Regions from separate parts of the Lysinibacillus sp. ACHW1.5 genome, predicted to be linked through region 3. Evidence: riboswitches for the same ligand, from Rfam matches in the RefSeq annotation. Region 3 holds a riboswitch; each other region holds the start of a gene.
What was found. A riboswitch is a leader RNA that binds a small molecule or an ion and turns the genes downstream of it on or off. The one in region 3 is predicted to bind S-adenosylmethionine.

Region 1 (2,201 bases), 1.9 Mb from region 3:
GGCTCTGTGCCATTGACTAATCGTTTAATATTTTCAAGATGCAGGATGATGGCTATGCCAAAAAGAAAAAGAGCTATAATGGTTGGACCAATGCCAGGAATCCATAAATAAGTTGCTGTACAAAACACGAGATAAAATTCTAGCACACCAACAATTAAATAATTTGTTGCAAAGGATAAAATAACAAATAAAATAAGTGCAAATAAACCAATCTTCCAATCAACGGCAAGTAAAATACCAATGATGGAGGCCGTTCCTTTCCCGCCGTTGAAGCCCATGTAGAATGGGAAATTATGACCTAAAATAACCCCAGCAGCCATAATATAAGTAAGCAGCCAAATCTGTTCTTCTGTTAAATGAATGGCGTCCGCTAGATAAAAATGTGCACCTATAATAGCCACAACGCCTTTCCCTATATCGATGAGGGCTACTAAAACGCCATATTTCCAGCCGAGGGAAAGAGTAGCATTAGAGGCACCAGCATTACCGTGGCCAGCCTTTTTTAAATCAACCCCCGATAAAAATTGGGCTACTTTAGAGCCGTGAATACAGCCTATTAAATAGCCAATCATAAGAAAAATGATCACGGCTTTTACCATAAAAATACTCCTCTCAAAATTTTTTCTAAAATAGTGTATGCGTTCATATTACGTATAAGAGCAGACAGAAGTTTCGGAAAAAATAAAATTTACATGTTGACAGAAAAAAACTCTATGTTTATACTGTGTAACAACGATGGAAATTGAATCTCATACTCTTATCAAGAGCGGCGGAGGGATAGGCCCTATGATGCCCGGCAACCAGTAAGCAATGAGCTTACTAAGGTGCTAATTCCTACAGATTCTTACTTGGATCTGGCAGATAAGGGGAGGAAAACTTGCAACCGCAACCCTCTTCTTAGCTGAAGAGGGTTTTTGTTTTCTACAGAAAAATCCTCCTCATCTCCGGTACCATCGTAAAAAAATAACCATTTGGAGGTACACAATGACAAATTTTAAACCAGAAACATTGCTGTTGCATGGTGGTCAAGAGCCAGACCCAGTGACGGGTTCTCGCACAGTTCCAGTCTATCGCTCAACTGCTTTTGTATTTAAAGACACTGCTCATGCGCAACGTCTTTTTGCCTTAGAGGAAGCAGGGAACATTTACACACGAATTACCAATCCAACAGTTGATGTGTTTGAAAAACGTGTGGCTTTATTGGAAGGTGGAACAGCAGCAGTAGCACTTTCATCTGGTGCAGCAGCTATCGCATTTTCCATTTTAAATCTAGCTGGAGCTGGTGATGAGATAGTAGCAGCTAGTTCTTTATATGGTGGTACGTATAATTTATTTGCTAACACATTACCAAACTATGGTATTAAAACGATTTTTGTAGATGAAACAAACCCAGAGAATTTTAATGCGGCGATTACTGATAAAACAAAAGCTGTCTTTGCAGAGGTTTATGGTAATCCAAGCTTAAAGGTTTTAGATATTGAAGCAGTAGCTAAAATTGCACATGATAATGGTCTACCATTAATTATTGACAGCACGTTCGCTTCTCCTTACGGTTCTACACCTATTGAATACGGTGCAGATGTTGTGGTTCATTCAGCAACTAAATGGATAGGAGGTCATGGCACAACTTTAGGGGGCGTTGTTGTAGACGCTGGTAAGTTTGATTGGACTAGCGGTCGATTCCCTGGTTTTACTGAACCAGATGCCTCTTACCATGGTCTACGTTATGGAATTGATACAGCTTCTGCTGCCTTTGCTACAAAGCTACGTGTACAATTATTACGTGATTTTGGTCCAACATTAAGTGCTGATGCTGCCTTTAATTTATTGCAAGGGTTAGAAACGCTTCATCTGCGTATCCCTAAACACAATGAAAATGCATTGGCAGTGGCTGAGTATTTACAAAACCACCCATCTGTGGAGTATGTAAATTATAATGGCCTAGAAGATTTTCCGACACATGGGTTAGCAAAAAAATATTTAAGAAATGGCTTCGGTTCAGTGCTTACATTTGGCATAAAGGGTGGACGAGAAGCTGGGCGAAAGCTTATTGATAGCGTGAAATTATTCTCACATGTAGCAAATGTAGGTGATGCAAAGTCATTAATTATTCATCCAGCTTCCACTACTCATCAGCAACTATCAGCAGACGAATTAGTTCAAGCTGGTGTAACCGAGTCGCTCATTCGCTTATCCATCGG
Region 2 (2,201 bases), 1.3 Mb from region 3:
ATTGGGACTAGTTAAAAATAGAACAATACCAATGACTAACCCAAGAATAAATGTCACAACCGTTGATATAGCTGTCATGTATAAAGTTTCATACGTAGCTTGCCACATATTTTCCCAGTCTACATTCGGAAAGAGATTAGTTAGCATTTTCAATCACCTCCGTCTGTACTTCCACTGTATTTAAATAACGAAGGGCTTCAGTGACGTTTTTCTGAGAGCCATCAATTTGCACAATCAATGTACCATATGCACCATTTTTTGTTTGTGAAATATTTCCGTGAACAATACTTACTTCTACATCAAATTGTTTCACAAGATGTGAGATGACTGGCTGTTCTGTTTTTTCACCAACAAAAATAAGTTTGACAAGTTGTCCAGTTGGATAGTTTGTTTTAATTTGTGCTACCGTATCCTGTGTTTCCTTAGTGTCTGTAATTTGAGATACAAACTTCTTAGTAATAGCCGCCTGTGGGGCTTGGAAGACTTGCAATACCTCACCACGTTCCACAATTTCGCCTGCCTCCATCACTGCTACACGATGACAAATTTTGCGAATGACATGCATTTCGTGGGTAATCAGGACGATAGTTAAGCCTAAGCGTTCATTTATATCAACGAGTAAATCAAGAATAGCATCCGTTGTTTCAGGATCGAGTGCCGATGTCGCCTCATCACATAGTAAAACCTCTGGATTATTCGCTAATGCACGTGCAATTCCTACACGCTGCTTTTGTCCACCAGAAAGCTGGGATGGATATGCCTTATCGCGCCCTTCTAAGCCTACAAGGGCAATTAATTCCTTCACACGTGCTTCACGTTGAGCCTTTGGGAAGCCTGCGATTTCTAAAGGGAATGCAATATTTTCGGCAACTGTTCTAGACCAAAGTAAATTGAAATGCTGGAAAATCATACTTACCTTTTGTCTAGCCGCTCTAAGCTTTTGCCCTTTTATCGATGAAAATTCTTGATTGTTCACCGTTACTGTTCCTGCTGTCGGTTTCTCTAAACCGTTTAATAAACGAATCATGGTACTTTTACCAGCACCACTATAGCCAATAATGCCAAAAATTTCACCTTTATTAATAGTAAGGTTGACGTCTTTGACTGCCGTTAATTCGCCATTTGCTGTTTTGTATTTCTTTGTAATATTTTGAAGCTGGATCATAGCGAATACTCCTTTTCTCATATAGAAAACCCCTTCACTCACAGACAAGTAGAAGGGGTCACGTATAATACGTTAAACCGTTCTCTCATCTTTCAAAGAAAAATCTTTGGGTGATTTGGCACCTTTTCACATTGTGATGGTTGCCGGGCTTCATAGGGCACTTCCCTCCGCCACTCTTCATAAGAGTTCGATATATTTAATGTTTTAGTAATATATTTGATACTTTACCACGCTAGTAAAGTTCAGTCAATTGATTTTTTTAACAATTCATATAAAAATGGTACGGATTGAAAAGCATAAATCTTTTCTGTCACTTTTCCGCCATCACTGATGAGTAGACATGGAACACTTTCAATTTGATGCTCATAAGCAATGTGTTCCAAAAAGTTGATATTTGCTTTACCAATTTGTAGCTGTGGCAGTAATTGTTCAATAATGGACATCATTTTAGATGCCACTGCACATGTTCCACACATCGGTGTATATAAATAAAATGCAGTTTTCTCTCCTGACTGTTTAGCCGCTTCCCACTGCTCTGTTGACCATTCTTCCATTTACTCACGCAACCTTACAAAATATATTCATTATGGATTGAAAAATGTGCTCGCAGTAAAATCATCGCTAGCACTTTTCTTGGTGTCGTTTCTACTTCCTTATATGTTGGCATTGTGCGCAGATGCTCAGCTTCTGGATAATGTCTGTCCATTAATGCACGTAGCTTATCGCCAGAAGTATCTGCATCAAAAAAAGTAAATAGCTCACAGCCCTCATAGGGATCCAGTAGTTCTTCTAATTGATGCACACCAATTGTACCATTCGTACATAGTATTGTAACATTCTCATTCAAAATAGGCTCAATTTGTAGCTTATCTGAGCGTCCTTCTACTATCAAGCATTTTCCCTCGAACATTACGCCACCTCCATTTAGAGATCCCCACTTATAAGTCATTATATAACAAAAAACGCCGGTAGTTTCCGACGTTTTTCGATTATAGCTTGTCTTATTCAGCGATCATTTCTTCGTATTGCTCTGCTG
Region 3 (2,201 bases):
CTCATTATACCGATGGGTATAATTGTTATTGGACTTTCTCAAATTGTTCATCCAGATATTGTGCATTCTACTAATTATAATAATGAAATTTGGCCAATCTTTTCCTTTATTTTCACCATTTTATTACCTATACTATTGCTGATTGTGGTAGTTATTCGCAATCGCAAATCCAAGGCTCAAAATAACGAAACACCTCAGCAGGAAACAGAAAATGACAATCAAAAAGTCTAATTTCTTCTAAGCTAGAAAAGAAATTAGACTTTTTATTAATTAAATATGATATTCGATTTCATCTACAAAATCCCATTCATATGGTGTTTCTTGGTAAACATAGTAGTTCAACCAGTTAGAGAATAATAGATGCGTATGGGCACGCCATGTATTCATTGGCACTTGTGTAGGATCGTCATTCGGGAAGTAGTTCACAGGAACGGCGATATCTATGCCCTTCGCCACATCGCGACTGTACTCATCGGCTAGCGTTGTCGCATCATACTCTAGATGGCCCGTAATCATAATATTTTTATTATCTTTTGATTGTACAATAAATACCCCAGCATCCTCTGAATAGGATAATAATCGTAGATCTGGATGATTGCGAACCTCGTCAATCGAAACAGATGTATAGCGTGAATGGGGCGCAGTAAATAAATCACTAAAGCCACGTACCAAATCTACAGTTAAATCTGTAATCACATGGGAATAGACGCCTGAGCATTTAGTAGAAAGCTCAACCTTCCCAATGCCATAATGATGATACAATGCAGCCTGTGCCCCCCAACATATATGTAGCACGGATGTCACATTCTTTTTAGACCAATCCATAATTTCTGAAATTTCCTGCCAATAGTTGACCTCTTCAAAAGCCATTTTTTCTACTGGTGCACCAGTTATAATCATACCATCGTAGCGTCGGTGTCGAATCTGATTGAACGTTGTGTAGAAAAGCTGCAAATGGGATTTACTCACATTTTTAGACTCGTGAGTGGCTGTATTCAAAAAGGTAATATTCACCTGTAATGGTGTATTCCCCAATAAACGTAATAATTGGAGCTCAGTTTTTTCTTTTTCTGGCATTAGATTTAATATTAATATATTTAATGGACGGATTTGCTGTGTTTTCGCACGATCTTCTTCCATGACGAAGATTTTTTCCTCACGTAAATGTTCTCCAGCTGGTAAATTTTTCGGAATATTAATTGGCATCTTGCTTTCCCCTCTCTATAATCACTCTCTTTTAGCAAACCTAACTTGCGTACATTGCAACGAAATTAAAAAATCCTCCTCATTCCATACGAGATAGAATGAGAAGGATTTTTTTCACGTCCACTCTTATCTCTCAAAGGAAAAAATCCTTTGCTGGAATTAGCACCTTTCTAACAATTGTTAGAGGTTGCTGAAGCGTCATCGGGCCAAATCCCTCAGCTTCTCTTGATAAGATTATTTAATTATCTTGAATTGTAACACGAACTAGTTAGAATATCAATAATTCATCGAATATTTTGTGATTCATGTGCATGTTCCTTGCTCATTTGATGTACACTAAGCTTGCTATCTGTGGTGTTTCTACATTTAAAATTTATGGTAAACATGCCGTAATTATGTTACCATATACTTTTAGTAAGAGAGAGGAACGTGAATAGTTTGATTAAAATTGAATTTCCAAAACCAGATCTAGTAATCCGTCAACGTGAACAAGATTTAAAACCAGGTGATGTGCCAATCACACCTTACTTCGGTTTTATTGACTTCCATAAAATCACACGTGATAAAGGTGGCATTTTCTTATTCTATAATGACAAGAATGAGCTATTGTTTGTTGGGAAAGCACGTAAAATTCGTCAACGTATTAAAAAACATTTCGAGGATAATGTATCTCCGATGAAAAACCATCGTGATGAAGTGTTCAAAATTGAAGTCTATGAAGTAGAAGATCCAATGGAACGTGAAATTTACGAAACATATGCGATTAATACTTTCCGCTCTAAATATAACGTAGACAAAGTCTTTTATTAGATATCACGTAAAGAAACCGAAATCTCATCTAAAGGGATTTCGTTTTCTTTTATCACATAATGGTCATACGATCAATGGGCGTACTCTGACCGTTTATTCGCAACTCAATGGTATCCAGCTCAGGATTCTTGACGGTGACTTTAAAAACATAGGGTTGAGCCTCTTTCCTTTGCTCGCTGCCTTCC
Region 4 (2,201 bases), 1.9 Mb from region 3:
ATGGTGAAGGCTATGTGCGCGTAGGGTTGCTGGTTAGTGAGGAGCGCTTACGTGAAGCAATCCATAGAATCGAGCAATTACAATTGTTTAATAGATAATGTGCCTTATCCTGTAGCTATCTCTAGCTACAGGATTATTACTATTTTTCAATTTTCCTTGGTTGCCCTAAACCATCTTCTAATGGATAAAATTGAACATGACCTGTTTCATCATCCCATTTTCGAATATGTTGAATACCTTGTACCTCTGCCAACACGATGTCAGCAGTTATAACAGGATTTCCCCCTTTTATTAAATGCCCACCCGATACTACACCACATTGATCACTCATAGAACCATGGAAATGTGTCTCATATCCACCATCTCGCTTACACACCACACCTGAACCTTGAATAAATTCTAGTGGTCCCTCTTTTTCAATCACATTACTAAAACGAACATGAATTTGAGCTGTTGCATCTGGCACTAAATAAACAAAGCTACTTTTTTGAAAGCTGCCAATACAGCTTACAATTGTTGCTGACTCTATATTATTCTCTTCGCAAAGCGCTTCAATCCCTTCAATGATATCTGTTCCCGTTAGAAAACGAGCACTAATAACCTTACCAAATGAACCTATACCATAATTAACTCTTACAGACATTGTTATCCCTCTTTTGTGTCGAAATATTATAATTATATAAAAAATTTAAAAATTATTTATTGACTTACTATACCCTATAAATTATATTAGTTCTATCGGAATTACAAAAAAATATTATAAATCTCTTATCAAGAGTAGCTGAGGGACTGGCCCTATGAAGCTCGGCAACCTCCTTTTTAAAGGAAGGTGCTAAATCCTGCAAACGATCTTCGTTTGATAGATAAGAGAGGACATCTTTTCATGAGCCTCTCTTAATTTGTAAGAGAGTTTTTTTATTTTCAAAAAACCGATAAAAACAATCTTGGAGGTATTTTCATGAAAAAGAAAAATAAATTTTTAGTAGGTTTAGCAAGTTTAACATTAGTAGCAGCTTTAGCAGGCTGTGGCTCTAAAGAAGATAGTAAAAGCCAAGCTGAAGGAATTGATGAAAAGAAAATCGTTGTAGGCGTCACTTCTGGTCCACACGAACAAATTGCAGAAGTAGCTGCTAAAGTAGCAAAAGAAAACGGGCTAGAAGTAGAGCTAAAATCATTTTCTGACTATGTTTTACCTAATACATCCTTAGCTGAAGGTGATCTTGATGCGAACAGCTATCAACACGAGCCTTTCCTGGATACATTTAATAAAGATCATGATACAGAGTTAGTACCAGTGGGCAAAACGATTTTAAATCCAATGGGTATCTACTCAGAAAAATATAAATCCTTTGATGACATTCCTGACGGAGCAACGTTTGGCTTACCAAATGATCCAACGAATGGAGCCCGTGCCCTCTTTGTTTTACAGGAAGCTGGCTATATTAAGTTAAAAGAGGGCGCAGACTTAACAGCCTCGATCCGTGATGTAGAAGAAAACAAAAAGAATTTAAAATTCATTGAATTAGAGGCCGCTCAAATTCCTAAACAACTTAGTGAAGTAGATGTAGCAGCTATTAATACAAACTTTGCATTAGAAGCTGGCATTAACCCTAAAGATGACTCTATTTTATTGGAATCTACTGATTCTCCATACGTAAACTATATTGTCGTGCGTGCTGAAAATGAAAATGATCCAACAATTAAAAAGTTCGTTGAGGCCTACCAATCTGATGAAGTACGTCAATTCATCGAAGAGGAATTCAAAGGTTCAGTAATCCCTAGTTGGTAATACATTCAGGAAGCTTCTATAAGCCGAAGAATCTGCCGAAATTCCTCTATAGGAAAACGAGCAGATTCTTGCTTTTTAGAAGGTAGAGAAAGGAGCATACAATCGCATGATTCAATTACAAAATATCTCAAAAGAATTCAAGTCGAAAAAAGGCATCATAAAAGCTGTGGATGGCATCAATCTTCACGTAAAAAAGGGACAAATTCATGGTGTAATCGGCTATAGTGGTGCTGGTAAAAGTACACTCATTCGTTGCGTTAATCTACTAGAACGTCCTACAGCAGGAAAAGTAGTGATAGACAATGTAGACATTACGACCCTTTCTCTTCACGAATTACGTCAAACACGCCAAAAAATCGGGATGATCTTCCAGCACTTTAATCTATTAAAAACAGCAACAGTTTACAATAAT

Region 1: linked by a shared signal. The riboswitch ahead of L6W14_RS01875 (O-acetylhomoserine aminocarboxypropyltransferase/cysteine synthase family protein) and the one ahead of metA (homoserine O-acetyltransferase MetA) in region 3 are both predicted to bind S-adenosylmethionine.
Region 2: linked by a shared signal. The riboswitch ahead of L6W14_RS18185 (methionine ABC transporter ATP-binding protein) and the one ahead of metA (homoserine O-acetyltransferase MetA) in region 3 are both predicted to bind S-adenosylmethionine.
Region 4: linked by a shared signal. The riboswitch ahead of L6W14_RS02205 (MetQ/NlpA family ABC transporter substrate-binding protein) and the one ahead of metA (homoserine O-acetyltransferase MetA) in region 3 are both predicted to bind S-adenosylmethionine.

What each region holds. Positions count from the first base shown of each region.
Region 1 is NZ_CP091777.1:392,342-394,542, forward strand. It holds gene L6W14_RS01870 (glycerol-3-phosphate acyltransferase) at 1-599, opposite strand, end outside; SAM riboswitch class I at 755-868, shown strand; gene L6W14_RS01875 (O-acetylhomoserine aminocarboxypropyltransferase/cysteine synthase family protein) at 985-2,201, shown strand, end outside.
Region 2 is NZ_CP091777.1:3,615,667-3,617,867, forward strand. It holds gene L6W14_RS18180 (methionine ABC transporter permease) at 1-147, opposite strand, end outside; gene L6W14_RS18185 (methionine ABC transporter ATP-binding protein) at 137-1,165, opposite strand; SAM riboswitch class I at 1,248-1,351, opposite strand; gene L6W14_RS18190 (thioredoxin family protein) at 1,408-1,719, opposite strand; gene L6W14_RS18195 (toprim domain-containing protein) at 1,734-2,075, opposite strand; gene gcvH (glycine cleavage system protein GcvH) at 2,167-2,201, opposite strand, start outside.
Region 3 is NZ_CP091777.1:2,331,285-2,333,485, forward strand. It holds gene L6W14_RS11500 (GerAB/ArcD/ProY family transporter) at 1-231, shown strand, start outside; gene metA (homoserine O-acetyltransferase MetA) at 271-1,206, opposite strand; SAM riboswitch class I at 1,330-1,441, opposite strand; gene L6W14_RS11510 (nucleotide excision repair endonuclease) at 1,645-2,016, shown strand; gene L6W14_RS11515 (hypothetical protein) at 2,069-2,201, opposite strand, start outside.
Region 4 is NZ_CP091777.1:470,925-473,125, reverse strand. It holds gene L6W14_RS02215 (pyridoxal phosphate-dependent aminotransferase) at 1-98, shown strand, start outside; gene L6W14_RS02210 (PPC domain-containing DNA-binding protein) at 140-643, opposite strand; SAM riboswitch class I at 766-870, shown strand; gene L6W14_RS02205 (MetQ/NlpA family ABC transporter substrate-binding protein) at 959-1,789, shown strand; gene L6W14_RS02200 (methionine ABC transporter ATP-binding protein) at 1,896-2,201, shown strand, end outside.